DNA from 4 places in the Streptomyces sp. NPDC051104 genome. Region 4 is predicted to be linked to each of the others. Evidence: riboswitches for the same ligand, from Rfam matches in the RefSeq annotation. Region 4 holds a riboswitch; each other region holds the start of a gene.

Region 1 (7,437 bases), on a different contig from region 4:
GACAAGGGATGCGAGGCGCCCGCCGCTCCCCTCGGCGGCCCTAGCATCGAGCGCAGGACATCGAAGGACCCACAAGCGCCGTCGCCGGACGGGATGCGGGCCCGAAGACGCACACAGATGCCGAGAGACAAGGACAAGGGCGATGCGAGAGATCTTCGCGGGTTTGCCGTGGTGGGTGAAGTGGATCGCGGTGCCGGTCATCGCTCTCGTCGTCTTCGGCGGCGTGATCGCGTCCGTCGTCGGCTTCGTGATCGGGCTGCTCTTCAAGGTGCTGCTCTTCGTCGCGCTGGTCGGCGGACTCATCTACGTGGTACGGAAGTTCATGTCGAGCTCCACATCCCGCGGAGACTGGTGAGTCGTCCGGAGCGCGCCAAGGCGAAGGGCGCTTCACGGGGGAGGCGCTCCGTGGTGGCGGGGGCCCAGCGGTAACAGGGAACAGGTAGCGGTAACAGGGAACAGGACGTTCCCTCGGGGGAGGGAAGTTTTCCCGGCGACGCCGTCGGACCGCGGTGACGGACCGTTAAAGTCCGGAACTCGCGCGCGGCGGCCCCCGCGCGCGGCGCATCCCCTCTCGTGTCCCCGCACGGGAGGCCGCCTTCGCGCTCCGGGAGTGATCTTTGGCCACGGTTGGTACCGCATCCGCAGACTCAACCGCTCCGCCCGCACAGCGACGGACCTCACCGGCGGAGGCACACCCCCGACTGCCGCCCGCACAACCGACCTCCACCACCCTCATCGGATCCGTGCAGCGCGCGATGCGTCTGCTCGAGGCCGTTGCCGGACGCCCGTACGGAGCCACCGCCAAACAACTGGCCCGAGAGGTGGGCCTGGCGCTCCCCACGGCCTACCACCTGCTGCGCACCCTGACTCACGAGGGCTATCTGCGCCGTGAGAAGGGCCTGTTCTTCCTCGGCGAGGCGGCCGAGCGGCTGAGCGCCCGCGCAGCCCAGCAGAAACGTCGCGGCATGGTGGACGACGCGCTCGCACAATGGCGTGATTCCATCGGTGTCCCCGTCTACTACGCGGTCTACCGCGAGGGCGAGATCGACGTCCTGGGCGTCGCCGACACGCCCGGCCACCCGGCGGTGGAGGAGTGGGCCGACTTCCGGGAGACCGGGCACGCCCATGCGATCGGCCAGTGCCTGCTTTCCCAGCTCGACGATGAGGCCCGCCGAGACCACCTCGACCGCTACCCCGTTCGGGCGATCACGCCGTACACCGTCCATGACGAGCGTGTGTTCCTCCGGCGACTGGAGCGCCTGCAGCGGACAGAACCCGTGATCGAGCGCCAGGAGTACGCGCTCGGGACGGTCTGTGCCGCGATTCCCCTGACCGTGGGGTCGACGGCCGCGACAATGGCGATCTCCTTGCCGTCCTGTGAGGCCGATCGGCTGCTGCCGGTGGCACGCCGACTTCAGGAGGAGATCGGACGGATGCTCGGGACACTCGCCCTCTCTATCAGCATCTGAAAACTCACTCCTTGTGATCTGCCATGTACGTTCAGCAAACTTCCAGCAGGTGTCAGGGGATGCTTCCTGGCCAGTCCACGGCTACTGACGGGGTAGACGATGCGCGAGTCGGTACAGGCAGAGGTGATGATGAGCTTTCTCGTCTCGGAGGAGCTCTCGTTCCGCATTCCGGTGGAGCTGTGTTACGAGACCTGTGATCCCTATGCCGTGCGGCTGACCTTCCACTTGCCCGGGGACGCGCCCGTGACCTGGGCGTTCGGTCGCGAGCTGCTGGTCGACGGAGTGGGCCGGCCGTGCGGCGACGGAGATGTGCACATCGCGCCCGCCGAGCCGGATACCTTCGGCGATGTGCTGATCCGGCTCCAGGTGGGTGCGGACCGGGCGTTGTTCCGGTCCGGGGCGGTGCCGCTGGTCGCGTTCCTGGACCGTACGGACAAGCTGGTGCCGCTCGGCCAGGAGGGCTCCCTCGCCGACTTCGACGCACATCTCGACGAGGCGCTGGACCGGATCCTCGCCGAGGAGCAGAGCGCGGGCTGAGGACGCTTTCGGTGCTGTAACGGTTCCTCGCGGAGCCGTGCGGGGTGCGGTGGGTGCCGTAACGCTTCTGCGGTGTCTCCCCGCGGCTTGGGTGCCTCAGTGCCTGCGGCGCCGCCCGCGCCCACCGCGGGCCGGTACGGCGGCCGGAGCGGCGGACCGGTCGGAGCGGTCGGCGGAGACCACCAGGGCGGCCAGTGCCGTGGTCACCGGCACCGAGGCGACCAGGCCGATCGAACCGACGAGCGTGCGCACGATCTCCTCCGCGACCAGCTCGCTGTCGGCAACGGTGACCACGCTGCTCTGCGCAATCGAGAACAGCAGCAACAGCGGCAGAGCGGCACCCGCGTACGCCAGGACGAGCGTGTTGACGACCGACGCGATGTGGTCGCGGCCGATACGGATGCCCGCACGGTACAGACCACGCCAGCCCATCGACGGGTTCGCTTCGTGGAGCTCCCAGACCGCCGACGTCTGCGTCACCGTCACATCGTCGAGGACGCCGAGCGAGCCGATGATGACGCCTGCCAGCAGCAGGCCGCTCATGTCGATACCCGGGTACAGGCCGTGGATCAGGCCGGTGTTGTCGTCGGTGTTGCCGGTCAGCGCGGCCCAGCCGATGAACAGGGAGCCCAGCACACCGATCAGGGACAGGGAGACGAGCGTGCCGAGCACCGCCACCGAGGTGCGTGCCGAGAGCCCGTGGCACATGTAGAGGGCGATCAGCATGATGGCGCTGGACCCGACCACGGCCACGAGCAGCGGGTTCGAGCCCTGCAGGATCGCCGGCAGGATGAACAGGCTCAGCACCAGGAAGCTGACGGCCAGGGCGATGAGCGCCATCACACCGCGCATCCGGCCGACGACCACCACGGCGATGGCGAAGATGCCGGCCAGCAGCGCCATGGGGACCTTGCGGTTCACATCCGCCACCGAGTACTGCAGGTCCCTGGGGGCGGACGGTTCGTACGCGACCACGACCTTCTCGCCCTGATGCAACTGCCGTGACTGGTCCGGCTGGACGATCTCCGTGAACGTCCGGCCCTGGTCCATGCCCGTGTCGACGCGCACCGTCGCCTTCTTGCACGTGCCGGCCGACTGCTGCTGGGCCGAGGAGCCCTCGGCCGTGGAGGTGTCGCCGGTCGGGGTGTCACCCGAGGCGTTCACGGACTTGCAGTCCACCTCCACCACCCTGGTGACCGTGGCCTGCTGGGTCTGCCGGTCGAATCCCACGCCGGTGCGCTTGTGTGACGGCACTCCGCCGGGCCACAGCACGACGAGGCCGACCACCACGGCTGCCGTGAAGGGGATGAGGATCGCGGCGATGACTCTGCGCAGGTGCCGCGACACGGGGGCCGCCGGGCCATGGCTGTGGCTGTGCGAGTGACCGTGCCCGCTCGGTCCATGCCCGTGCCCGCCGCGTGCTCCCTGCCCGTGCTCGCCGCTCGGTCCATGGCCATGTGCGTCGCCCGGACTGTGGCCGTGGCCGTGGCCATGAGGTGGGTCGGGCGGCGGGTACGGGGGCGGATGCTGTGTCGTGGTCACCGAGGCATCATCGCAAGAAGGCGTGAGGCCCACTGTTCAGCTCGCGCAAAGAGACGCTAGCGTAGGAGGACCTTTGCACACGCGGGAGCTCGGAGCACCGGGCTGAGAGGGCGCTGACCTCCGCAGACGCGATGTTTCACGTGGAACATCGGCGGGCGGAAACCGCTGCGTCGACCGCTGAACCTGTTACCGGGTAATGCCGGCGTAGGGAGTAGGTCTCATGACCAACAAGGACGTACGCACGCCTTCCTCCGTTCAGGGCGAACAGTCCCAGGAGGGCGGACAGTCCATCGGCTGGCACAAGGCGTACATCGAGGGCTCACGCCCCGACCTGCGGGTGCCGGTCCGTCGGGTGCACCTCACCAACGGGCAGTCGGTCACGCTGTACGACACCTCTGGCCCGTACACCGATCCACTCGTCCAGACCGACGTCCGCAGGGGCCTGACCCCATTGCGGGAGAACTGGATCACCGCCCGTGGCGACACCGAGGAGTACGCGGGCCGTCCCGTCCGCCCCGAGGACGACGGCATCAAGCACACCTCGCCGCGGGGCGGACTGCGCAACCTCGACGCGGTGTTCCCGGGGCGGCCGCGTCAGCCGCGCCGCAGCCGTGACGGCAAGGCGGTCACGCAACTGGCGTACGCACGGCGGGGGGAGATCACGCCCGAGATGGAGTTCGTCGCCCTCCGGGAGAACGTGTCCCCGGAGGTGGTGCGCGAGGAGATCGCGGCAGGCCGTGCGGTCCTCCCGGCCAACGTCAACCACCCCGAGAGCGAGCCGATGATCATCGGCAAGCGGTTCCTGGTGAAGGTCAACGCCAACATCGGCAACTCCGCCGTGACCTCCTCCATCGAGGAGGAGGTCGAGAAGATGACCTGGGCGACCCGCTGGGGCGCCGACACGGTCATGGACCTGTCCACCGGCCGCAACATCCACACCACGCGCGAGTGGGTGCTGCGCAACTCCCCCGTGCCGATCGGCACGGTGCCGCTCTATCAGGCCCTCGAGAAGGTCGACGGGAAGGCCGAGGAACTGACCTGGGAGATCTACAAGGACACGGTCATCGAGCAGGCCGAGCAGGGCGTGGACTACATGACGGTGCACGCGGGGGTGCGTCTGCCGTACGTACCGCTGACCGCGAAGCGCAAGACCGGCATCGTCTCGCGTGGCGGCTCGATCATGGCGGCGTGGTGCCTCGCCCACCACAAGGAGTCGTTCCTGTATGAGCATTTCGAAGAATTGTGCGAAATCCTCGCGGCCTATGACGTCACGTACTCGCTGGGCGACGGCCTCAGGCCCGGCTCCATCGCGGACGCCAACGACGAGGCACAGTTCGCGGAACTGCGCACGCTCGGGGAACTCGGTCGCATCGCCAGGCGTTTCAACGTACAGACCATGATCGAGGGCCCGGGACACGTCCCGATGCACAAGATCAAGGAGAACATCGACCTTCAGCAGGAGATCTGCGATGAAGCTCCGTTCTATACGCTCGGGCCGCTGACGACGGACATCGCGCCGGCGTACGACCACATCACCTCCGGCATCGGCGCCGCGATGATCGCCTGGTGGGGCACGGCCATGCTCTGCTACGTCACCCCCAAGGAGCACTTGGGCCTGCCCAACCGCGACGACGTCAAGACCGGTGTGATCACCTACAAGATCGCCGCCCATGCGGCCGACCTCGCCAAGGGTCATCCGGGTGCGCAGGCGTGGGACGACGCGCTGTCCGACGCGCGCTTCGAGTTCCGCTGGGAGGACCAGTTCAACCTGGCCCTCGACCCGGACACGGCCCGCGACTTCCACGACGAGACGCTCCCGGCGGAGCCGGCCAAGACCGCCCACTTCTGCTCGATGTGCGGTCCGAAGTTCTGCTCGATGAAGATCAGCCAGACCATCACAGAGCGGTTCGGCGGTGATATGGCCGAGGGCGCGACGGCCGAGGAGATCGCTGAGGGGATGCTCCAGAAGTCGAAGGAGTTCGCGGAGGCGGGGAACCGGGTGTACCTGCCGATCGCGGACTGACACGGGGCCGAGCGGGGCGCTGACCCGGGACGCCACAGAGGCTGTTCCGGGCAGCGTTTTGTCCTCGCCCTCGCCGGGGCCGACGCCGTTCAGGGCGCGGAACGGCCCGCGCCGAGTGAGAAGTGCGGGCCCGGCTTGGGTGGAGCAGTCCGGGCCCACTCTTCGGGTGACGGTCCGATGGGGGGCGGTCCGGCTGGGGACTCGTGTGGACCTGGCCGGTCGTCGGACGGGGCTCGTCACTCCGGCTTGTGCTCCGGCCCCCCGAAGTCCGGGCTGGTGAAGTCGGGGCTGGTGAAGCTGGGGCGCGGGCCGGCGGCCGGGCCGCTGTCGGGGCTGCTGAACCCCGGACGGTCGTAGCCGAGGTGCGGGATGCGGCCGCCGGCCGCCTCCGGCGCCTTCCGGGTCATCGCGGCCGTCCCCGGGTCGCTGAGCGCCTCACGGAGGAACGGCAGGATGCCGCGCTCCAGCAGCGCCTCGTGCCAGGCGGCCCTGGCCCGGGACACCTCCGTCGTCAACGTGCCCGACGCGTCCGCCTCTTGTGCCGAGGAACTGTTGCGCAGCGCGGTGAGCAGCAGGCCGATCGCGGCGACCAGGATCGACGCCGCGGTCACCGCGCCGAAGACCCACCCGGTGGTCAGGAGCGTCCGGGCGAACGCCTGATCGGGATTGACCATCTTGAGGATGTACCCCACGAGCAGGAAGATCGCGGCGGCGGCACCCGCGAGGAAGGGGGCGAGGACCGCGATGACGGCACCGGTCCCGGCGCTCGCGGCGGCCTCTCCCACGGTGGCCGCGAGCCCGAGGGCGTCCAGGTCCGCCTCCGGGGAACCGGGGGCGCTGTCCTGGACGATCGGGGTGGACGGCGCCGGCCGGCGCAGTTCCTCGCGGACCATGACGTAGTGCTGGTACTCGGTGGCCGCCGCCGCGGTGATGAGGGCGGTGGCGTTCAGCGCCATGGTGCGCAACTGTTCGGGGTTCAGCCGCTGACCCACAGCGGCCAGATCCGGGCGGTGTGGTGCGGAGCGCAGCGCCTCATCGAGGATCCGCTCGTAGTCCTGGCGGTCCTCGCTCAGCAGGTGCTGCGGAACGCTGTTCATGTGCATCCCCCGATGCTCCGTAGGGCTTGGGACTCGGCATGCTGACGAGCCGTCGGGCAGAAACGGAGGGGAGCCTGCTACGGATAAGCCGATGGTAGAGCGGCGACGGCGCGCGGTGACAGGGGGTTTCCAGAAAATGGCCCCGGCCTGCGCTACTCTGCGCGGCCCTCCGTCGGGGGGATGTTTGTCCGGGGAACGGTCAGATATCCACGGGCAGTTGCTGGACCAGCAGCTTTCCGGCCATGGTCACGCCGCCGTCCATCGCGATCGCCAGTCCGTCCGCGTAGATGTGCGGCCCCTCGACCACCGGACCCGTGCCGTCCTCGGCCTCCTCCGAGCCGACTTCTCCGAGGAGGTAGGGAATGGGGCTGTGGCCGTGGACGATGCGCCTGCCGCCGTAGGTGTCCAGCAGGGACCGTACGGCGTCGGCGCCGCCCTCGTCGCGGAAGGAGAAGCGCTTGGTGAACTTGCGGAAGAGGTCCCACACCTCGTCCGCGTCGTTGCGGGTGAGCGTCTCGCGGATGGTGTCGTTGACCGCCTCGATGGAGTCGCCGTAGTCGAGGTAGGCGGTGGTGTCCGAGTGGACCAGCAGGTGCCCGTCGACCTCCTCGACGGCGTCGAGGCGGGCCATCCACTGCAGGTGGTGGTCCTGCAGGCGGTCCATGTCGGTCTTCTGGCCGCCGTTGAGCAGCCAGGCCGCCTGGAAGGTGGCGGTGCCCGCGCCGGAGTTGACCGGCGTGTCGCCGAACCGCTTGGCGCCGAGCAGCAG
Region 2 (7,437 bases), on a different contig from region 4:
GTTGCGCGCGAAGTTCCGGGCCAGGTTGCGGCCCATCACCGCGAGCCCGGTGACGCCGATCTGCGCGGTCGCCTGCATGCTGTGCTCCTTGGGTCCGGATCCGCCGCCCCCGCGTGTGGGGCGGGCGCGGCGGATGTCGCTCGGTACGGCTCGTACCGCCGTACCGATGTACGGACGGCGGGGCGGGAGTTGCTCACCGCCCGGTAGCCGGAACGCCCGGAACCCGGAGCCGGCTCACGTCCCGACGACGTGGAGGGACGCCCACAGCGCCACCACCGCGCCCGCAAGCGCGGTCGGCACGGCGATCGCGCCGAGGCGTGTGAACTCCTTGAGGTCGACGCCGTGGTCGTGCTGGTGGACGATCCGGCGCCACAGCAGTGTGGCCAGCGAACCGGCGTAGGTGAGGTTGGGGCCGATGTTCACGCCGAGCAGGACGGCGAGCACCGCTCCGGGACCGGACGGGGCGGCCAGCGGCAGCAGCACCAGGACCGCCGGCAGATTGTTGATCAGGTTGGCCAGCACGGCCGCCAGGGCCGCGACGCCGAGCAACGCGGGCAGACCGGTGCCGCCGGGGATGACATGCCCGAGAGCGCCGGCGAGACCGTTGTCGACGACCGCGCGCACCACGACGCCGAGCGCCAGCACGAACGCCAGGAAGGACGGCGCCGCCGCGCGCACCACCGTCAGCGGGGTGGCCCGGCGCCGGAGGAGTCCGCGCACGGCCAGCACCAGCGCCCCGGCCGCCGCCGACCACGCCGGGTCGACACCGAACGCGGAGGCCACCACGAACCCCGCCAGCGTGCAGGCGACCGTCACCAGCGCGAACAGCGGCAGCCTCGGCGGCTCGCCGTGGTCCTCGTCGGTGGCTCCCGCGTCCAGGTCGTGGCGGAAGAAACGCCGGAAGACGACATACTCGACGGCCACCGCCACCAGCCACGGCAGCACCATCAGCGCGGCGAAACGGGTGAAGCTCAGCCCGGCCGCACCGAACGCGAGCAGGTTGGTGAGATTGGAGACCGGCAGTAGCAGCGAGGCGGTGTTCGACAGATGGGTACAGGCGTACAGGTGCGGCTTCGGGCGGGCGCCCATGCGGGCCGCGGTGGCGAACACGACGGGCGTGAGCAGCACGACGGTGGCGTCCAGGCTGAGCACCGCGGTGATCAGCGAGGCGAGGGCGAACACGGCGGTCAGCAACCGCCCGGGACGGCCCGCCGCCCAGCGCGCCATCCAGGCGCCGCAGGCCTGGAACAGCCCCTCTACGTCACAGAAGTGGGCCAGCACCAGCACGGCCGCCAGGAAGCCGACCACCGGGCCCAGGCGCTCGGCCTCGGCCTGCGCGTGGTCCAGGGAGATGGCGCCGGTCAGGATGACGATCCCGGCGGCCGGAACCGCCCAGACCGCCTCCGGCAGCTTGAAGGGACGCACCACCGCGCCGGCCAGGACGGCGACGAGGAGCACGACGGAGAGGGCCTCGGCGAGCGGGGTGTTCAGGGTTCGGTCCTTCCGCGAAAGGATCGGCGGTGCCCGTCCATCACACCAGATCCGCCTGTGACGCCTTGACCCGAGGCACCCCCTTGAGGGCGGGCTCCTTTCCCCGGCCACCGTCACGTGCGCGCACGCAGCCTCCAGCCGTGGTCCACCGGTCCGATGCCGGCGCCGAGCGCGAAGCCCGCCGCGATCGCCTCCGTGACGTACTCCTTGGCCTGCCGCACCGCCTCCGGCACCGTGAGGCCCTGCGCGAGACCGACCGCGACGGCCGAGGCGAGGGTGCAGCCCGTGCCGTGGGTGTGGCGGTTGTCGTGGCGTGCGGCGCGCAGCCAGTGCTCCTGCCGGCCGTCCGTGAGCAGGTCGGTGGCCTCGCCGGGCAGATGGCCGCCCTTCACGAGCACCCACCGGGGCCCGTACGACAGCAGGCGGTCGGCTGCGCGGCGCATGCCCGCCTCGTCGGTCACCGTGATGCCGGTCAGCTCCGCGACCTCGTCCAGGTTCGGCGTGGTCACCGTGGCGAGCGGCAGCAGCCTGGTCCGTACGGCCTCCAGGGCGTCGTCGGCGAGCAGCCGGTCGCCGTGCTTGGAGACGCTCACCGGGTCCACGACGACCGGTGCCGGCATGTCCCCGAGCAGGTCGGCCACCGTCTGGACCAGCGCGGGTGAGGCGAGCATGCCCGTCTTGACCGCCTGTACTCCGATGTCGTCGACGACGCTGCGGTACTGGGCGCGCACCGCCTCCACGGGCAGCTCCCACGCCCCCTGCACCCCCACGGAGTTCTGCGCCGTGACCGCGGTGATCACGCTCATACCGTGGGCGCCGAGCGCCAGCATGGTCTTCAGGTCGGCCTGGATCCCGGCGCCGCCGCCGGAGTCGGAGCCGGCGATGGTCAGGACACGGGGCGGCGCGGTCATGCGCGGCCCTCCTCTCGGACGCGCACGCGGCTCTCCTCCCGGACGCGCAGCGGGGCGTAGAGCGCGAGCGCGACCAGGAACGCCACGTAGTAGGAGACGTCGGCGCCGTGCAGCGCGTGGGCGGCCGGGCCCACGTACAGTCCAGTGTCCATGAACGGCACCGCCGCGGCGAAGGCGCCGACGAACGCCAGCAGCGGCGGCCACACGGAGCGCGGCCGGGCGGTCCCGGCGGCGAGGTCGACCGCGGTGCCGCGCCGGGCGAGCCAGTCGACGACCACGATCGCCACGAACCCGGGGATCCAGTAGCTCACGAACAGCAGCACGTTCTGGAAGCGGGCGGTGGTGTTCGCCGCGTGCATCCACAGCACCAGCGGGAAGCCGAGCACCACGGCGAGGGCGGCGGCCAGCGGACGCGGCAGGCGCACCCCGACGGTCTGCAACGCCAGGGAGCCGCTGTAGTCGTTCATCGCGTTGCTGGCGAGCGCCGCGAGCGCCACGGCCAGCAGCCCGAAGGCACCGGCCGCGCCCCCGCCCAGCACATGGTCCACGCCCGCGGCCGTCTGGTCCGTCAGCACCGAGGCGCCCCACAGTCCGAGGACCTGCACGGCCACGAAGGACACCACGAGACCGAGCAGCGTGCACCAGAACATCCGGGACCGTGAGGTGCCGCGCGGCAGATAGCGGCTGAAGTCGCTGGCGTACGGCGCCCAGGACAGCGACAGGCTGAGCGCGATGGTGCTAGTCAGCACGAAGGCGCCCACCCGGTCCGCGCCGTGCGCGGTGCCCGTCCAGGCGGGGTGCACGCTGCCCGCCATGCGCAGGGCGATCAGTGCGAAGGCGGCTGCCAGCACGAAGGTCATGACGAGCTGCAGCCGGTGGATCGCCTCGTAGCCGAGGACCCCCAGAGCTCCTTGGGCGAGCATCACCACCAGGACGCCCAGCCAGAACGGCCAGCCGGCGAGCCGCGCCAGCGCATCGCCGCCGAACAGCCCGATCAGCGCGTCCCAGGCGATCGAGGACAGCCACTGCAGCACCCCGGGCAGCACCACCGCGCGCCCGAACGCCAGCCGGGCGAGCGGCAGCTGGCCGGCTCCGGTGCGGCTGCCCCAGGTGCTCAGATAGGCGGTGGGCACCGCGCCCAGCACCGTGCCGAGGACGATGGCGGTGAGCGCGGTGGTGAAGTCCAGGCCGAGCGCGATGCCGATGGTCCCGGTGAACACGCCGGTCATGGTCAGATTGGGGGCGAACCACACGGTGAACAGCCGGCCCGCCCCGCCGTAACGATTCGTCTCGGGGACCGGCTCGATGCCGTGGCCCTCGACCCTGAGGTCGCCGGGAGCGGTGGGCATCCGCCCGTCGAAGACGGTGTTCCGGCCGCCTGTGGGCAGCCCGCCCGAGACATGCGCCGATGGCATGGAAGACATCCCTCCGCCAGTACGAACTGGTTCAGGTTCGACGGGTGTGATCTCAGCCCGCAGATGGGGCACCCCGTGTCCGGTACGGCGGCAAGACTAACCCGAGGACGGGAATCAGCCATACGTGAGGGCCGCTGCCGGGTCGGTCAGCGGCCCTCGAGAGGTCTTGGTGGCGCGTCAGCGCCGGGTGTAGATGAAGCCGATCTTGTCGACCTCGTCACCGGAGCGCCCGTGGAATCCCGCGATCTGCCAGCCGGAGGGCGCCGTACGGGTCACGCAGTCGGACGTCGTGGTACCGCCCGCCAGGCTGCGGCCGAGGTTGGTCGTGAACTTCGCGGAGAAGATCCTCGTGCGGCCGTCGGCGAGTCCTTGAGGGAATGCGCTTTCTCCGCTCCCGGTGAAGCTTTCACCTGCCGGTCGCCGCGGTGTCGGCGACGCCGAGGGGCCGGCGTCGGGCACGGGAGGGCTCGCGGCGGGCGCTGCCGGGACAACTCGTTCTGCGCCCACAGGGCACCCACCCCGAGCCCGCCCTCACGCCGCGTGCTCCCGTACCTCTTCCGCCAGCTTCTTGTCGAGTGCGGCGCGCACCAACGCCGCTGCCAGCACCGCCGGTTCGGTTTCCTTCGCCAGCTTCAGCAACTGCTCCGGGTCCTTCGGCAGCCCCAGTCGCTCCGCACCCGACAGTGCCTTCGCGTCCAGGTAGGGAGCCACCTCGGGCCACACGCGCTGCACCTCGCGCAGGAAGATGTCCGCGCCGGCCGGTCCGATCCCCGGTATCTCCTGCAACAGCCGGCGCAGGGCAGAGACGTCGCCGTCGGCCGCCTTCCGCAGCCGCCGCAGGTCTCCGCCCCAACGCTCCGTCAGCAACTCGGCGCTGTCGCCCAATTGGGTCGCCGTCCGCTCGTCGTAGCGCCGGTAGCCGCCCCGCCCCAGCGCGTCGACCCGCTCCTGCCAGTCCGCCTCAGCCATGTGGCGCGGGTCCTTCAGGCCCGCCTCCTGAAGCGCCCGCACCGTGGCCAGGGCGATCGGGGAGCGGATGCGGGCGCTGAGCAGCAGGGCCATCAACAGCAGCCGGTACAGCGGCTGCGGGGCGTCCTTGAGCCGGATCCCCGCCTCCTCCGCGTAGGTCTGCCCGTGCTCGCCGACGAGTTCCCCGATCACCCCGGCGGCTCTGTCGTCCCGTCCCATGGCGGCCTCACCGTGACGCCTTGAGCGGGTCGTGCCCCAGCGTCATGAGCCGGTGGCGCAGGTGCTCGTCCTCGGCCTCCGGCTCGTTCTCCACGTCCACCTCGGAGGTGACCGTGTCCACCACCTTGCGCATGACCTGGACGTCGTCGTCGGTGAGGTCGGTGCGCCGCTTCTGCAGGATCGACAGGACGTGTCGCCCGGTGGGCGTGCCCGCCTCCTCCGGCAGTGGCTCGCTCTCCTCCTCGGCGTCCCGGACCCGCAGCCAGGCCGCCAGTTCCTGGGAGGTCATGTTCACCACCCGGTGGAAGTCCTCCCACAGCGCGTCCATCTCCAGGGCGTCGGTCATGGCTTACTCCTCTCCACCCTCGACGGTCGGGTTCCGCTCGGTCTCACTCCTCGCGCGGCCAGTTCTCGGCCTCGAACATCCAGCGCTGCTTCTCCAGCTCCGCGGTGATCCCGATCAGCAGGTCCTGGGTGACGGGATCGGCCTCAGCGGTGGCGTCGATCCGCTTGCGCAGCCGCCCGATCGCCGCTTCCAGCGACTCCACCATCAGGCCCACGACGTCGGTGTCCCGCAGCCAGCCCTCCTTCGTGCCGGGCAGGCCGTAGGCGGACGCGATGGTCTCCGGGCGGCCGTCCGGCGGCACACCGAGCGCGGACGCACGTTCGGCGACCGTGTCGGCGTACGAGCGTGCGGTGTCGACCACCTCGTCGAGCTGGAGGTGGATCGAACGGAACCTGGGGCCGACGATGTTCCAGTGGGCCTGCTTCCCGATCAGGGACAGCCCGAGCAGATCCACCAGGGTCTCCTGCAGGGCCTCCCCGGTGACCCGGCGTGCGGGCTCGGGCAGCGTGCTGTGCACCACGGTCATCGCGCGCTTCTCCTTATCGGTCGGTCTTTCGTGGCACGGAGCAGTTCGGCACGCTCCTGCTCGCCGGTGCCGCCCCACACGCCCGCCGTCTGCCCGTTGCCCAACGCCCAGTCCAGGCACTCGCCCATGACGGGGCAGCGGCGGCAGACGCGCTTGGCGGCGGCGGTCTCCTCGACGGCGGGCCCCGCCGTCCCGACGGGGAAGAACAACTCGGGGTCCTCACCCACGCACGCCGCTTGCCGCAACCACTCCATGCGCGCCCGGGTCCCCAGGACCGATCAGGTGAAACCCGGCGGGAGCGCCCCCCTTCCCCCGCACCACCGGCGAGCTTCCCGGCGACCGCCCGGCGGTCTATAGTTCAAAACTAGCGGTGCTAATTAACTAGCCCCGCTCCATCGCCGAGGCCGGTCAGGAGTTCCGTCGTGCGTACCGTCCACTTCGCGGCAGCCCGCCGCACCCCCATCGGCAGGCTGCGCGGCGCACTGTCCACCGTGCGGCCCGACGACCTCGCGGCCACCGTGATCCGCGGCCTGGTCGCGGACGTGCCCGCGCTCGACCCGGCCCGCATCGACGACGTCTACTGGGGCGCCGCCAACCAGGCCGGCGAGGACAACCGCAACGTCGCCCGCATGGCCGCCCTCCTCGCCGGCCTGCCCGAGTCCGTCCCGGGGGCTACGGTCAACCGGCTGTGCGCCTCCGGCCTGGAGGCGGTGACGACGGCCGCCCGCGCCATCGCCGCGGGTGAGGCCGACATCGTGCTCGCGGGCGGCTCGGAGTCCATGAGCCGGGCCCCCTTCGTGCTGCCCCGCCCCGACGAGGCCCTGCCGCAGCGCATCGAGACGGCCGACACCCGCCTCGGCTGGCGGCTGGTCAACCCGGCGATGAAGGACCTGTACGGCCTGCTCACCATGGGGGAGACCGCCGAGGAGGTCGCCGAGCGGTACGGCGTCCCGCGCGAACGCCAGGACGACTTCGCGCTGCGCAGCCACCGGCGGGCGGCCGAGGCCCGCAAGAACGGGCTCTTCGACGCCGAACTCCTGCCAGTGACCCGACCCGACGGCGTTGTCGTCACCGCCGACGAAGGCGTCCGCGAGGACACGTCGTACGAGAAACTCGCCCGCCTCAAGCCGGTGTTCCGCGAGGGCGGCACCGTCACCGCGGGCAACGCCTCGCCCATGAACGACGGCGCCGCCGGTCTCCTCCTCGTCAGCGAGGAGGTCCTCGACGAACTGGGCCTCGACTCCCTCGGCCGGTACGTGGCCGGGGCCTCGGCCGGCGTGCACCCGGACGTCATGGGCATAGGCCCCGTCCCCGCCACCGAGAAGGCCCTGGCACGGGTGGGCTGGACGATCGGCGACATCCAGGAGGCCGAGCTCAACGAGGCGTTCGCCGCCCAGGCCCTCGCCTGCGCCGACCGGCTCGGCCTCGACCCGGAGCTGGTCAACCCGACCGGCGGCGCCATTGCCCTCGGCCACCCGCTCGGCTGCTCGGGCGCCCGCATCCTGACCACCCTCCTGCACCGCATGCGCCGCACCGGTGCCGCCCGAGGGCTCGCGACGA
Region 3 (7,437 bases), on a different contig from region 4:
GGTGGTGCGGGCGGTGTCGGGCACGGTGGTGTTCCCCCGTTTGTCGGTGGCGTACGGGCCGCGGCGGGGCGCGGTCGGCCGGGGCCGGGGCGTGTCCCTTGGCCCGCGGCCCGTACGCGGACGGTTGTTCTTGTGTGCCGGCCTGATCAGACCGGAACCGGTCCGATCGGGTCCGGTCCGATCGGGTCCAGCTCGATCGGGTCCAGGTCGATCGGGTCCGGTCCGATCAGACCGGATCGATCAGACGGCGAGCGCCTGCGCGCGGCGCTTCACCTCCGTGCCGCGATTCTCGCTGAGAGCCTGCGCGGGGGTGCCGGGCAGGGTCGGGTCGGGGGTGAAGAGCCACTCGATCATCTCTTCGACCGTGAAGCCGTCGTCCCGCAACAGGGTCAAGGTGCCGGACAGGCCCTTGACCACCTTGTCCCCGTCGATGAAGGCGGCGGGGACGTGCAGCGCCTTGTTCTCGCCTCGGCGGACGGCGATGAGCTGGCCCTCCTTGACCAGCTGCCGCACGCGTGTCACCTCCACGCCGAGGGCATCGGCGATGTCGGGCAGGGTGAGCCAGGCGGGGACGAGAGCATCGATCTTTGCGTCAATCTCGGTCACGGGATCAAGCGTGCCATCCCGGACTGACAGTCGGAAGCGGAGCGCCTCCGGCGGGGTTAGGCGGAGGGGGTGGTTGCGCCCTACGCCGTCGCCTCCTTCAGTGGGCGGGACGGGTCCGACAGCAGTGCGGTGTTCATGGGGGTGCCCGATTCGATCAGGCGGCGGCCCTGCGCAAGGTCCCGGGGGCGGCCCACGGCCAGCAGGGCCACCAGGCGGCCCTCGCGCAGCCAGCAGACCGTCCAGGCCGCGCCCTCGGGGTCGCCGCGCCACACCGTCGTGTCGGCGGACGCGTGGTGGCCCACGTACTGGACGAACCGGCCGAACTGCTCCGACCAGAAGTACGGCACCGGGTCGTACGCCACCGGTGTCTGACCGATGATGTTCGCGGCCACGGTGCGCGGACCCTGGAGGGCGTTGTCCCAGTGGTGGACGAGCAGGCGCTCCTCGTAGCGGCCCGACGGGAAGGACGCGCAGTCACCGACCGCGTACACGTCCGGCACCGAGGTGCGCAGATGATCGTCGGCCGGCACCTCGCCGTGCACGCCCAGCTCGATCCCGGACCCGGCCAGCCAGGCCGTGGCGGGCCGGGCCCCGATGCCCACCACCACCGCCCCGGCCGGCACCCGAGAGCCGTCGTCCAGCACCACCGCGCCCGGCTCGATGCGCTCCACGCACGCGTGCGTGCGCAGCTCGGCCCCGCTGTCCGCGTACCAGGACGTCATCGGCGCCGCCACCTCCGCCGGCAGTGCGCCGGCGAGCGGCCGGTCCGCGGCCTCCACCACGGTCACCGCGCAGCCCGCCTCGCGCGCGGCGGTGGCGAACTCGGCACCGATCCAGCCCGCGCCGACGACCACGACGTCGTGCTGCTGGGCGAGCACCGGCCGCAGCCGCTCGGCATCGTCCAGCGTGCGCAGCAGATGCACCCCGGGGACGCCCTCCGCGCCGGGCAGCTGGATCGGTTCCGCCCCGGTCGCGATGACCAGGACGTCGTACGGGACAGGGCCCCGCTCGGTGTCCAGCTCGTGGTCCTCGGGACGCAGGCCGGTCGCCTCGCGGCCCAGCTCGAGCTCGATGTCCAGCGCCTCGAAGTCGACGTCGAAGGCGGAGCCCTCGGCCTTGCCGAGCAGCACGGCCTTGGACAGCGGCGGCCTGTCGTACGGCTGGTGCGGCTCCGCGCCGATCAGCGTCACGCCGCCGGTGAAGCCCTGCTCCCGCAGGGCGACCGCGGTCTGCACCCCGGCCATGCCCGCGCCCACGACGACGACGCGCCGTGCCGTACCGCCCCGTGCCTGCGTCTGCTCGCTCACCTGATCACCATAGACAATTGACGATTTGTCAGTCAGGGGGCGTGCTGAGTGACGTCCTGCACAGCCCTTGCCGGGCGGAGGCCGCCTTACAAGGGCGACGCTCTGCGGGCTAGTGTTGCCACCGTAAGCACTCGCGGGAGCCCGGCGCACCGGGCTGAGAGGGAGGCTGGGACGGCCTCCGACCGTACGAACCTGATCCGGGTCATGCCGGCGAAGGGAGGGGCTGGACGCCCATGTCGCGTACACCGGACGAACCGTCGACATCGCGCGATGCGTCGACCGTGTCGGACGTCCTCGTCATCGGGGGCGGGATCATCGGCCTGGTGACCGCCTGGCGGGCGGCGCAGCGCGGGTTCGCCACGGCCGTGGTGGATCCGGATCCGGGCGGCGGAGCCGCGCAGGTGGCCGCCGGGATGCTGGCCGCCGTCACCGAGCTGCACTACGGCGAGCAGACGCTGCTCGCCCTGAACCTCGCCTCCGCGCGCCGCTACCCGGACTTCGCCGCCGAGCTGGCCGAGGTTACCGGCCGGGACCTGGGCTACCGCCGCTGCGGCACGCTCGCCGTCGCGCTCGACGCCGACGACCGCGCCGAGCTGCGCGAACTGCACGCCCTGCAGCAGCGCTCGGGGCTGGAGTCGGAGTGGCTGAGCGGGCGGGAGTGCCGCCGTCTGGAGCCGATGCTCGCGCCGGGCGTGCGCGGGGGGCTCAGGGTCGACGGCGACCACCAGATCGACCCGCGCCGCCTCGCCGCCGCCCTGGTGACGGCCTGCGAACGCGCCGGGGTGGTCTTCCACCGGGTGTGGGCCGAGCGGCTCACGGTGGTGCGGGAGCGGGCCTGCGGGGTGCGGACCGCCGACGGCACCGAGCTCGCCGCCGGGCAGGTCGTCCTCGCCGCGGGCAGCCTCAGCGGGCGGCTCGCGGGCGTCCCGGACGACGTCCTGCCGCCCGTACGTCCCGTGAAGGGGCAGGTGCTGCGGCTGACCGTGCCCGAGCGGTACGCGCCGTTCCTGAGCCGTACGGTGCGCGCCGTCGTCCGCGGTGGCGCGATCTACCTCGTGCCGCGCGAGAACGGCGAGCTGGTGGTCGGCGCGACCAGCGAGGAGCTGGGCTGGGACACCACGGTCACCGCGGGCGGGGTGTACGAGCTGCTGCGGGACGCGCACGAGCTGGTGCCCGGGATCACCGAGCTGCCGCTCACCGAGACGCGGGCGGGTCTGCGCCCGGGCTCCCCGGACAACGCGCCGCTGCTCGGCCCCACCGAGCTGGACGGCCTGCTGCTGGCCACCGGCCACTACCGCAACGGTGTCCTGCTCACCCCGGTCACCGGCGACGTCATGGCGCACGTGCTGACCACCGGTGAGCTTCCCGAGGAGGCCCGCCCCTTCACCCCCCGGCGCTTCACCGCCGCCGCACTCACGGAGCAGCCGGCATGAACATCTCGGTCAACGGGGAGACCCGCGAGGTCACCCCCGGTGTCGCGCTCGACGCGGTGGTGCGGAGCCTGACCGCCGCCCCCTCGGGCGTGGCCGCCGCCGTCAACGAAACCGTCGTCCCGCGCGGGCAGTGGGCGTCGACGTCCCTCAGCGAGGGAGACCGCGTCGAGGTCCTCACCGCCGTCCAAGGAGGCTGACCATGGCTGACGATCCCTTCGTCCTCGGTGGGACCACCTACTCGTCCCGGCTGATCATGGGAACGGGTGGCGCGCCCAGCCTGGACGTGCTGGAGCGGGCGCTGGTGGCGTCCGGCACGGAGCTGACGACGGTCGCGATGCGGCGCGTCGACGCCTCGGTGCACGGTTCGGTCCTGTCCGTGCTCGACAAGCTGGGCATCCGGGTGCTGCCGAACACCGCCGGCTGCTTCACCGCGGGCGAGGCCGTGCTCACCGCCCGCCTGGCGCGCGAGGCCCTCGGCACGGATCTGGTCAAGCTGGAGGTCATCGCCGACGAGCGGACCCTGCTGCCGGACCCGATCGAGTTGCTGGAGGCGGCCGAGACGCTGGTGGACGACGGCTTCACCGTGCTGCCGTACACGAACGACGACCCCGTGCTCGCCCGCAAGCTGGAGGACGTCGGCTGCGCCGCGATCATGCCGCTCGGCTCCCCGATCGGGTCCGGGCTCGGCATCCGCAACCCGCACAACTTCCAGCTGATCGTGGAGCACGCGCGCGTGCCGGTCATCCTGGACGCGGGCGCGGGCACGGCGTCGGACGTGGCGCTGGCGATGGAGCTGGGGTGCGCGGGTGTGATGCTCGCCTCGGCGGTGACCCGGGCGCAGGAGCCGGTCCTGATGGCGGAGGCCATGCGGCACGCGGTGGAGGCCGGCCGGCTCGCCCGCCGGGCGGGCCGTATCCCGCGCCGGCACTTCGCGGAGGCGTCGTCGCCGATGGAGGGCATGGCCCGGCTGGACCCGGAACTGCCGGCCTTCTGAGCCGGACCGGAGGTCGCGTCACAGGTCGGCTGCAGTCGGGCCCCGGTGTCCCCGCAGCGGACGGTGAGTGACAGTGCGCCCTCGTAGACTCACCAGCGTGGATACGACCCTTCAGGACCCTCTCGTCGGGCAGGTGCTCGACGGCCGCTATCGCGTCGAGGCGCGGATCGCAGTCGGCGGGATGGCCACGGTCTACCGGGCCCTGGACACCCGCCTGGACCGTGTGCTCGCTCTGAAGGTGATGCACCCGACGCTGGCGGCCGACGGCTCGTTCGTCGAGCGCTTCATACGGGAGGCCAAGTCGGTCGCCCGTCTCGACCATCCGAACGTCGTGCAGGTTTTCGATCAGGGTGCCGACGGATCGTACGTCTACCTCGCCATGGAGTACGTCGCCGGCTGCACCCTGCGCGACGTGTTGCGCGAGCGCGGGGCGCTGCAGCCGCGCGCGGCCCTGGACATCGTGGAGCCGGTGCTGGCCGCCCTGGGGGCCGCGCACCGCGCCGGGTTCGTGCACCGGGATATGAAGCCGGAGAACGTCCTCATAGGTGACGACGGCCGGGTCAAGGTGGCCGATTTCGGCCTCGTCCGGTCCGTCGACACCGTCACCAGCACCACGGGCGCCGTCCTCGGCACCGTCTCCTACCTCGCCCCGGAGCAGATCGAGCAGGGCGTGGCCGACCCGCGGGTCGACGTGTACGCGTGCGGGGTCGTCCTCCACGAGATGCTGACCGGCGCCAAGCCGCACCACGGCGACTCCCCCGCCCAGGTGCTCTACCAGCACCTGAACGAGGACGTGCCGCCGCCGTCGGCTGCCGTGCCGGGGCTGTCCGTCGAACTCGACGACCTTGTCGCGTCGGCGACCGCGCGCAACCCCGAGCTGCGCCCGGCGGACGCGGTGGCGCTGCTGGGTCAGGTGCTTCAAGCCCGTGGCGCGCTGACCGACGAGCAGCTGGACGCCGTGCCGCCGGGGGCCATCGCCGCGGAGCACGACAATGCCGAGGACCGCACGAGCGTGATCCCGCACCTGCTGCCGGCCCGCCCTGTGGGCGGGGACCGGGAGGCCGTCCTCAACCGGACGAGCCGGCTTCAGGCCCCGCCGCCCGAGCCGCCTCGGCGCTCGCCGCGGCCCCGCCGCGGGCTGCTCGCGCTGATCCTCGCCGTGCTGGTGGTGTTCGGTGTCGGGACGGGGGTCTGGTACATCAACTCGGGCCAGTTCACCGAGGTCCCGCCGCTCCTGGCGAAGACGGAGGCCGACGCCCGGGCCCGGCTGAAGGAGGCCGGTCTCGAGGTCAAGCAGGTCAAGCACGCCTACAGCGACACGGTGAGGCGCGGCACGGTGATCAGCACCGATCCGGCGGTGGGTGCGCGGATCCGCTCCCACGACGCGGTGACGCTGACGCTCTCGGACGGTCCCGAGACGGTGCAGGTGCCCGATCTGAAGGGCTACCCGCTGGACCAGGCGCAGGCCCGGCTGAAGAAGGACGGCCTGGTGCCGGGCATGGTCACACAGGCGTTCAGCGCGGACGTGCCCAAGGGGTCCGTGATCGGCACGGACCCGGAGGCGGGGACCGAGCGGCACGGCGGCTCGGCGATCGCGCTCGTCGTCAGCAAGGGCAGCCCGGTGGACGTGCCCGACGTCAGGGGCGACTCCATCGACGACGCCACCTCAGAGCTGCAGGACGCGGGCCTGCAGGTGAAGATCGCCGACACGCAGGTCACCTCGGAGTACGACGCCGGGAAGGTCGCCCAGCAGTCGCCGGACGCGGGCAAGCAGGCCGGCCAGGGCGACACCGTCACGCTGACGCTCTCCAAGGGTCCCGAGATGGTCCAGGTGCCGGACGTGACCGGGCAGAACGTCGACGACGCCAAGAAGACGCTCGAGGCCGCGGGTTTCCAGGTCGAGGAGGACCGGGGCCTGCTGGGCCTGTTCGGCGACACGGTGAAGAGCCAGTCGGTCAAGGGCGGGGACAAGGCGCCGAAGGGGTCGACGATCACGATCAAGATCCGCTAGCCGGCCGGTGGCCGAAGACCGGGCACCCTGGGCGACGTGACACCCTTGGGGGGGTGAGCACTGAGCAGTCCCGTGGCGCCCCCGGCACCTTCGGCCCCTCCCGCAACCCGATCGGCAGCCACGTCCCGGTGGCCGGTGGGCTGAACTCCGTCGGGCTGGCCTACGCCCGCGACATCGGGGCCGAGACGGTACAGGTCTTCGTGGCCAACCCGCGCGGCTGGGCGACGCCCGCGGGCAGTCCGCGTCAGGACGAGGAGTTCCGGGCCGCGTGCGCCGCCGAGTCGATCCCGGTGTACGTCCACGCCCCCTATCTGATCAACTTCGGCTCCCACACCGAGGCGACCGTGGACAGGTCGGTGGAGTCGCTGAGGCACTCGCTGCGGCGAGGCCGCCAGATCGGCGCGCGGGGTGTGGTCGTGCACACGGGCAGCGCGACCGGCGGCCGGGACCGTTCGGTGGCCCTGAAGCAGGTACGGGAGCGCATGCTGCCGCTGCTGGACGAGCTGACGCACGACGACGACCCGTGGCTGCTGCTGGAGTCGACCGCGGGCCAGGGCGCCTCACTGTGCTCCCGCACCTGGGACTTCGGGCCGTACTTCGAGGCCCTGGACGCCCACCCCAAGCTCGGTGTCTGCCTGGACACCTGCCACATCTTCGCGGCCGGGCACGACCTGACCGGGCCGGACGGGGCGCATCGGACGCTGGACCTGCTCGTGGACACCGTCGGCGAGGGCCGGCTGAAGCTGATCCACGCCAACGACTCCCAGGAGGCGGTCGGCGCCCACCGGGACCGTCACGCGAACATAGGCGCCGGCCACATCGGCGAGGTCCCGTTCCGCGCGCTGATGACGCACCCGGCCACCGAGGGCGTGCCGCTGATCGCCGAGACGCCCGGCCGCAAGGAAGGGCACGCGGCGGACGTGGAGCGGCTGAAGAAGCTGCGCGACGGCTGACCCGCAGCCCCCTGGACCTCAGAGCTCGGGACCGTCCCCGGGCTCCTCCTGGTAGGAGTAGCGCTGCTCCTTCCACGGGTCACCGATGTTGTGGTACCCGCGCTCCTCCCAGAAGCCGCGCCGGTCGGTGGTC
Region 4 (7,437 bases):
CTCGCCCTGGTCGTGGGTGACGGCGAGCACGGTCGTACCCAAGCGGCCGAACAGGTCGCGCAGTTCGACGACGAGCCGCTCGCGCAGGGACCGGTCGAGCTGGCCCAGCGGCTCGTCCAGCATCAGCAGCCGTGGCCGGGGCGCGAGGGCGCGGGCGAGCGCGACGCGCTGCTGTTCGCCGCCGGAGAGTTCCGACACCGCCCTGCGCGCGGCCCCCGGAAGTCCGACCAGGTCGAGCAACTCCGTTACGCGTTCCTCCCGTTCGGCGCGCGCGGTTTTGCGCATACGCAGCCCGAAGGCGACGTTCCCGCCGACGTCCCGCTGCGGGAACAGCTGATGGTCCTGGAACATCAGGCCCACCCCGCGCCGGTGCGCGGGCACCCCGTCCAGGTCACGGCTGTCGAGGAACAGCCGCCCCTCATCGAGGGGTTGCAGCCCGGCCACCGTCCGCAGCAGCGTCGACTTGCCGCTGCCGCTCGGCCCGAGCACGCACACGATCTCCTGCTCGGCGACCTCGAGGTCCACTCGGTCGAGCGCGGTCCGCCGGTCGAAGCGTACGGTCGCGCCTTGCAGCGTGAGCATCGTCAGAACTCCCCCGTCCGATCGGTCCGCAACCTCTCCAGGACGCCCAGCGCCACCGCGCACACCACCATCAGAATCGTCGACAGGGCCATCGCCTGCCCGTAGTTGAGGTCGCCGGGCCGCGCGAGCAGCCGCGCCACGGCCACCGGCAGCGTCGGGTTGTCGGGCCGCGCGATGAACACGGTCGCCCCGAACTCGCCCAGCGACACGGCGAACGCGAACCCGGCGGCGATCAGCAGCGCCCGCCGCACGATCGGCAGATCGACCTCGCGCCACACCCGCCACGGCGACGCCCCGAGCACGGCGGCCGCCTCCCGCAGCCGTTCGTCCACGGCCCGCAGCACCGGCAGCATGGTGCGGACGACGAAGGGGGCGCCCACCAGGGCCTGCGCGAGCGGCACCAGGATCCAGGAGCCGCGCAGGTCCAGCGGCGGTTTGTCGAGCGCGATGAGGAAGCCGAAGCCGACGGTCACCGCGGACACGCCGAGCGGCAGCATCAGCAGCGCGTCGAAGCCCCGTACGAGCCGGCCGGCGTCCCTGCGGGCGAGGGCCGCGGCGGCGAGCGAGCCGATCAGTACCGCGATGAGGGTGGCCACGACGGCGTACTGGAGGGAGTTCACCATGGCGTCGACGGGCGGGACGAGGAAGGTGCTGTCGTCGGTGCGGGTCAGCGCCTTGTAGTAGGCGAACCCGGGCGCGTCGAGGGAGCGCTGGACGAGGACGGCGAGCGGCAGGACGAGCAGGAGGGCGACGGTCGCGAGGACCGCGCCGAGCAGCGCCCACTGTGCGGCCCCGCGCGGCCTGCGCGCCGTGCGCGACGGGTCGACCAGTTTCAGCGCGCTCTCCCGGCGGCGCACCGTCCAGGCGTGCACCCCGAGGATCGCGCCCACCGCGACGAACTGGACGATCGTCAGCACTGCGGCGGTGGACAGGTCGAAGATCTCCGAGGTCTGCCGGTAGATCTCCACCTCGAGGGTGGAGAAGGTGGGGCCGCCGAGGATCTGCACCACGCCGAAGGAGGTGAAGGTGAACAGGAACACCATCAGCGCGGCGGCGGCCACCGCCGGTGCGAGCGCGGGCAGCGTCACCATCCGCCAGGCCGTGAGCCGACAGGCGCCGAGCACGCGCGCGGCCTCCTCCTGGCGGGGGTCGAGTTGCGCCCAAAGGCCGCCGACCGTGCGGACGACGACGGCGTAGTTGAAGAAGACGTGGGCGAGCAGGATGGCCCACACGGTGGTGTCGAGCCGTATGCCCCACAGGTCGTCGAAGAGTCCACCGCGACCCACCAGCGCCAGGAAGGCGGTGCCGACGACGACCGTGGGCAGCACGAACGGGACGGTGACGACGGCGCGCAGCACCTGCCTGCCCGGGAAGTCGTAACGCGCGAAGACATACGCGCCGGGCAGCGCGATCAGCAGGGTAAGAGCGGTGGAGGCGAGCGCCTGCCAGGTGGTGAACCACAGCACGTGCCGCATGTCCGGCTCGGCGAGCACGTCCACGACCCGCCCGAGCCGCCAGGCCCCGTCCGCCTTCACACCGCGCGCGACGATCGCCGCGACGGGGTAGGCGAAGAAGACCGCGAAGAACGCGACGGGCAGGGCCATCAGCCCGAGCCGCGCCGCGTTCCCCCGCCTGTGGGGGGTCACTTCAGTACGAGCGACGTCCACGACTTGACCCACTGGTCACGGTTGGCGGCGATCTTCGTGGGGGCCATGGTCTCGGGGTCCTTGGCCGCGGGCCCGTACTCGGTGAACTCCGTGGGCACCTTCGCTCCCTCGACCACCGGGTAGACGAACATGTTGAGCGGCATGTCCTCCTGGAACCTCCTGCTGATCAGGAAGTCGAGGAACGCCTTGCCGCCCTTGGTGTTGTGCGCGTTGCTCAGCAGACCGGCGAACTCGATCTGGCGGAAGCAGGTGCCGGTGGCGACACCGGTCGGCGCGGTCTTGGGCCGGGGGTCGGCGTAGACGACCTCGGCGGGCGGCGAGGAGGCGTAGGAGACGACGAGCGGCCGGTCCCCCTTGGCCTTCTTCCCGCCGGCGGAGCCGGAGAACTCCTCGTTGTAGGCCTGCTCCCAGCCGTCTACCACCTTCACGCCGTTGGCCTTGAGCTTCTTCCAGTAGTCCGGCCAGCCGCCGTCGCCGTACTTCGCGGCGGTGCCGAGCAGGAAGCCGAGGCCGGGTGAGGACGTGGAGGCGTTCTCGGTGACGAGGAGGTTCTTGTACTCGGGCTTGACGAGGTCGTCGAAGGACGCCGGCGGGGTCAGCTTGTGGTCGGCGAAGTACTTCTTGTCGTAGTTGACACAGATGTCGCCGTAGTCGATGGGCGTGACCCGGTGCTTGTCCGCGTCCAGCTGGTACTGGGTGCCGACCTGGTCGAGGCCCTTGGCCTCGTACGGCTGGAACAGGCCGTTGTCCAGCGCCCTGGACAGCAGTGTGTTGTCGACGCCGAAGAAGACGTCGCCCTGCGGGTTGTCCTTGGTGAGGATCGCCTTGTTGACGGCCTGGCCCGCGTCGCCGTCCTTGAGGACCTTGACGGTGTAGCCGGACTCCTTCTCGAACGCCGCGATGACGCTCTTGGAGGCGGCCCACGAGTCATGGCTGACGAGGGTCACGGTCTTGGAGTCGCCGCCGCCGTTCCCACTTCCAAAACCGGACGATCCGCACGCGGACAGCGTGACCATGCCCAGCCCGACGGCCACGGCCGCCCACTGCTTACCGGTGATGCTCAACTGGATTCCTCCTGGGGGTGACCAGGAAGAGACGCGGCCCCGCCCCGGACCTCGGAGGGTCCCGGGCAGGGCACAACAGCTCGAGTGAAGACCGAACTCCCTACCCAGAATGACCTGGGCGAGGTTCAGAGGGTCTGCGGTCGCTACCGCACTCTCAGCGCTGTGGCGCTCCCCTGTCGGAATATGAAGATGTACGTACTGACTGACGGCCCTCAGACTACCGCTCGGTGGCGGCGAGCTGACCGCACGCCCCGTCGATCTCCTGACCACGGGTGTCCCGGATCGTCACCGGCACACTGTGGGCGGCGATCGCCTCGACGAACGCCTTCTCGTCCTCGGGGCGGGAGGCGGTCCACTTGGAGCCGGGCGTCGGGTTCAGCGGGATCAGGTTGACGTGCACGGGCTTGCCCTTGAGCAGCCGGCCCAGCAGATCGCCGCGCCACGCCTGGTCGTTGATGTCCCGGATGAGGGCGTACTCGATGGACAGCCGGCGTCCGGACTTCTCGACGTAGTCGAACCCGGCGTCGAGGACCTCGCGCACCTTCCACCGCGTGTTGACGGGAACGAGGGTGTCGCGCAGCTCGTCGTCCGGGGCGTGCAGGGAGATGGCGAGACGGCACTTGAAGCCCTCGTCGGCGAACCGGTGGATGGCCGGCACCAGTCCGACGGTGGAGACGGTGATGCCGCGCTGCGAGAGGCCGAGCCCGTCCGGCGCGGGGTCGGTGAGGGCGCGGACGGCGCCGACGACCCGCTTGTAGTTCGCGAGGGGCTCGCCCATGCCCATGAAGACGATGTTGGACAGCCGCGCCGGGCCGCCGGGGATCTCGCCGTCGCGCAGCGCCCGCATGCCGTCCACGATCTGGTGCACGATCTCGGCGGTCGACAGGTTGCGGTCCAGGCCCGCCTGGCCGGTGGCGCAGAACGGGCAGTTCATGCCACAACCCGCCTGCGAGCTGATGCACATGGTGACCCGGTCCGGATAGCGCATGAGCACGGACTCGACGAGCGTGCCGTCGAACAGCCGCCACAGCGTCTTACGGGTGGTGCCCTGGTCCGTCGCCAGATGCCGGACGACCGTCATCAGCTCCGGGAGCAGCGCCTCCTGGAGCTTGCCACGGGAGGGCGCGGGGATGTCGGTCCACTGCTCCGGGTCGTGCGCGAACCGCGCGAAGTAGTGCTGCGAGAGCTGCTTGGCGCGGAACGGCTTCTCACCGATCGCGGCGACCGCCTCCTTGCGCTCGGCGGGCGAGAGATCGGCGAGATGCCGCGGCGGCGTCTTGGCTCCGCGCGGCGCGACGAAAGTGAGTTCTCCGGGCTTGGGCATGGTCCTCCCAGTGTCTCAGATCCACTGGTGTGGCCCGCGACCGAAGATTCGCGAGGCCGCGAAGGCCGGTTCGGTCTCCTGCGCGGCTCGCGTGCTCCGTCAGGCGGTGGCGGTGGCGCGGATGGCCGCGATGTCGAACTGGAGGCGGACCTTCTCGCTCACCATGGCGCCGCCCTCGGCCAGCCTGGCGTTGTAGGTCAGGCCCCAGTCGGAACGGTTGATCGTGGTGGTGCCGTCGAAGCCGACGCGCTCGTAACCGAACGGGTCCGTCACATGGCCGATGTAGGTGAGTTCCAGGTCGACGGGACGGGTGGTGTCCTTGATGGTGAGGTCACCGGTCATGCGGTAGACGTCCTTGTCCGCGAGGTGCACAGCGGTACTGGTGAAGATCATCCGCGGGTAGGTCGCGGAGTCCAGGAAGTCGCGGCCGACCAGGTGCGCGTCGCGTTGCTCGACACCGGTGTCGACGCTGGCGGTGAACAGCGCGATGTCGGCACGGGAGCGGGCCGGGTCGCGGCCGTCGAAGTAGAGGCGGCTGTCGTACTGCGTGAAGGCGCCGCGCACCGTCGTCACCATGGCGTGTCGCACGGAGAACCCGATCCTGCTGTGCGCGGGGTCGATCATCCACTCGCCGGTGAGGGCCTGCAGGGCGGGATCAGGCAGAACGCCGACACCGGGATGCGCCGGGGCGGCGGGGCTCAGCGGGGCACCGGGGGCCACGGGTGCGGCGGGAACCGCCGCGCGTCGGAGTGGAGAGCTGCGGCCGAAAAGGTTCATGACGCATGTAGTTATGTCAGGGAGACCGGCGCCCGCAAGGCCTGTCAGGAAACCCGACCCTTCATCGGCAGACCTTCACAGGTGGGCGCATCTGCTGGGTGTCGACGCGACAGAGGGGTCCACCGCCCTGTGGACGACGAGCCCCTCTGCCCGGACAGCGCAGGTCAGGCCGACCCCACGAAGATCACCATCAGCAGCCACACCACCGGCGCCGTCGGCAGCAAGGAGTCGAGGCGGTCCATGATGCCCCCGTGGCCCGGCAGCAGTGTGCCCATGTCCTTGATGCCCAGGTCTCGTTTGATCATGGACTCGCCGAGGTCGCCGAGGGTGGCGCTGGCCGCGACCGCGAGCCCCAGCAGCAGACCCTGCCACCAGGCACCGCCGTCGATCAGGAACTGCATGCACAGGGCGCCCGCGCCCATCGCGAAGGTGACCGCACCTATGAGACCCTCGCGGGTCTTGCCGGGACTGATGCGCGGGGCCAGCTTGTGCCGGCCGAAGCGCCAGCCGATCGCATACGCGCCCGTGTCGCTCACGACCGTCAGGAGCAGGAAGGTCAGCACGCGCTGCGGGCCGTCGTCGGCCGTGAGCATCATGGCGACGAACGTGGCCAGGAACGGCACGTAGAAGGCCGCGAAGACGCCTGCCGTGACGTCCCGGAGGTAGCCGTCCGGCGGTTCCGTCATGCGCCACACCAGGGCCGCGAGCGCGGTCAGCGCCATCGCCACCCACGCTCCCTCGGCGCCCCGCACATACCCGGCGACGACCATCGCCGCGCCGCCGACCGCGAGCGGCACCAGTGGCGCCTTGATGCTCTTGCGTTCCTCCAGCCGCTTCGTCAGCTCCCACAGGCCCACCACGACGGCGACCGCTATGACACCGACGAACACGGCCTTGACGATGAACAACGACGCGACGATCACGACGCCGAGCCCGACGCCGACCCCTATGGCCGCGCCCAGGTCACGGCCCGCACTCTTCTTCTGCGGTGCGGGTGCCGGCTGTGGGGCGTCGGGCATGGGCTCCGTATTCTGCGGCGCCGCCCACGGGGACGGCACCTGCGGCGTCTCGTCGCGGAACAAGGGGCCGCGTCGACGGGCGGCGACCCCCCGGTCGTCATCCTGGTCTCCGCCGGGCGCGGGTACCTCGGGCACGATGGGCATGGGGCGAGTCTGCTGGGCGTCATGCGCATCGTACGCGGGACCCGGCGGGCCGACGCCCTGGCCAGGCCCCTGCTCGGTGGGCCCCCAGTACCCGGCCTGTGGCGGCGCCCCCCAGGAAGAGTCGTTCATCAGACCTCGAGGAGCTCCGCTTCCTTGTGCTTGAGCAGCTCGTCCACCTGCGCGACGTACTTCGCGGTGGTGTCGTCGAGCTCCTTCTCCGCACGGCGGCCCTCGTCCTCGCCGACCTCGCCGTCCTTGACGAGCTTGTCGATGGCGTCCTTCGCCTTGCGGCGCACGGAGCGGATCGAGACCTTGGCGTCCTCGCCCTTGCCCTTGGCGACCTTGATGTACTCACGACGCCGCTCCTCGGTGAGCTCGGGGAACACCACACGGATGATGTTGCCGTCATTGCTCGGGTTGACGCCCAGGTCGGAGTCGCGGATCGCCTGCTCGATGTTGCGCAGCGCGCTCTTGTCGAACGGCGTCACCACGGCCATACGCGGTTCCGGCACCGAGAACGAGGCCAGCTGGTTGATCGGCGTCGGTGCGCCGTAGTAGTCGGCCACGATCTTGTTGAACATCGCCGGGTGCGCACGACCGGTGCGGATCGCGGCGAAGTCCTCCTTGGCGACCACGACGGCCTTCTCCATCTTCTCCTCGGCCTCGAGGAGGGTCTCTTCGATCACCACTTGCTCCTGCGTGTCTTGAGTAGGCCCGGCAACGGTCCTCATCGGTCTGCGGCCGGCTGCGTCGCGTCTTCTTCCTGCACGGTTCCCGACCGGCAGGACATTGTCCATCCCCCGGTCAGGGTCCCTCGCCCGGACGGGGTTAACCCCCGACGGGTCTGCCTCCGGTCACTC

The links. A riboswitch is a leader RNA that binds a small molecule or an ion and turns the genes downstream of it on or off. The one in region 4 is predicted to bind thiamine pyrophosphate.
Region 1: linked by a shared signal. The riboswitch ahead of thiC (phosphomethylpyrimidine synthase ThiC) and the one ahead of AB0N14_RS24475 (thiamine ABC transporter substrate-binding protein) in region 4 are both predicted to bind thiamine pyrophosphate.
Region 2: linked by a shared signal. The riboswitch ahead of AB0N14_RS14705 (cytosine permease) and the one ahead of AB0N14_RS24475 (thiamine ABC transporter substrate-binding protein) in region 4 are both predicted to bind thiamine pyrophosphate.
Region 3: linked by a shared signal. The riboswitch ahead of thiO (glycine oxidase ThiO) and the one ahead of AB0N14_RS24475 (thiamine ABC transporter substrate-binding protein) in region 4 are both predicted to bind thiamine pyrophosphate.

Annotation. Positions count from the first base shown of each region.
Region 1 covers NZ_JBFBBS010000005.1:128,644-136,080, reverse strand. The annotation lists gene AB0N14_RS10405 (DUF5326 family protein) at 143-355, shown strand; gene AB0N14_RS10400 (helix-turn-helix domain-containing protein) at 744-1,469, shown strand; gene AB0N14_RS10395 (SsgA family sporulation/cell division regulator) at 1,569-2,006, shown strand; gene AB0N14_RS10390 (YibE/F family protein) at 2,103-3,548, opposite strand; TPP riboswitch at 3,620-3,776, shown strand; gene thiC (phosphomethylpyrimidine synthase ThiC) at 3,769-5,571, shown strand; gene AB0N14_RS10380 (hypothetical protein) at 5,808-6,674, opposite strand; gene AB0N14_RS10375 (metallophosphoesterase) at 6,868-7,437, opposite strand, start outside.
Region 2 covers NZ_JBFBBS010000008.1:90,417-97,853, reverse strand. The annotation lists gene gndA (NADP-dependent phosphogluconate dehydrogenase) at 1-78, opposite strand, end outside; gene AB0N14_RS14715 (arsenic transporter) at 235-1,491, opposite strand; gene thiD (bifunctional hydroxymethylpyrimidine kinase/phosphomethylpyrimidine kinase) at 1,605-2,402, opposite strand; gene AB0N14_RS14705 (cytosine permease) at 2,399-3,817, opposite strand; TPP riboswitch at 3,809-3,903, opposite strand; partial or broken gene AB0N14_RS14700 (jacalin-like lectin) at 3,995-4,177, opposite strand; gene AB0N14_RS14695 (endonuclease) at 4,349-5,005, opposite strand; gene AB0N14_RS14690 (DUF3140 domain-containing protein) at 5,013-5,351, opposite strand; gene AB0N14_RS14685 (DNA starvation/stationary phase protection protein) at 5,395-5,877, opposite strand; gene AB0N14_RS14680 (WhiB family transcriptional regulator) at 5,874-6,131, opposite strand; gene AB0N14_RS14675 (thiolase family protein) at 6,300-7,437, shown strand, end outside.
Region 3 covers NZ_JBFBBS010000027.1:88,294-95,730, reverse strand. The annotation lists gene thiE (thiamine phosphate synthase) at 1-24, opposite strand, end outside; gene AB0N14_RS28740 (Rv2175c family DNA-binding protein) at 241-606, opposite strand; gene AB0N14_RS28735 (FAD-dependent oxidoreductase) at 687-1,913, opposite strand; TPP riboswitch at 2,037-2,149, shown strand; gene thiO (glycine oxidase ThiO) at 2,147-3,346, shown strand; gene thiS (sulfur carrier protein ThiS) at 3,343-3,543, shown strand; gene AB0N14_RS28720 (thiazole synthase) at 3,546-4,340, shown strand; gene pknB (Stk1 family PASTA domain-containing Ser/Thr kinase) at 4,438-6,351, shown strand; gene AB0N14_RS28710 (deoxyribonuclease IV) at 6,405-7,304, shown strand; gene AB0N14_RS28705 (sulfite oxidase-like oxidoreductase) at 7,323-7,437, opposite strand, start outside.
Region 4 covers NZ_JBFBBS010000019.1:75,118-82,554, forward strand. The annotation lists gene AB0N14_RS24465 (ABC transporter ATP-binding protein) at 1-582, opposite strand, end outside; gene AB0N14_RS24470 (iron ABC transporter permease) at 585-2,249, opposite strand; gene AB0N14_RS24475 (thiamine ABC transporter substrate-binding protein) at 2,225-3,313, opposite strand; TPP riboswitch at 3,393-3,498, opposite strand; gene rlmN (23S rRNA (adenine(2503)-C(2))-methyltransferase RlmN) at 3,531-4,637, opposite strand; gene AB0N14_RS24485 (YceI family protein) at 4,737-5,414, opposite strand; gene AB0N14_RS24490 (phosphatidate cytidylyltransferase) at 5,579-6,706, opposite strand; gene frr (ribosome recycling factor) at 6,706-7,263, opposite strand; gene pyrH (UMP kinase) at 7,432-7,437, opposite strand, start outside.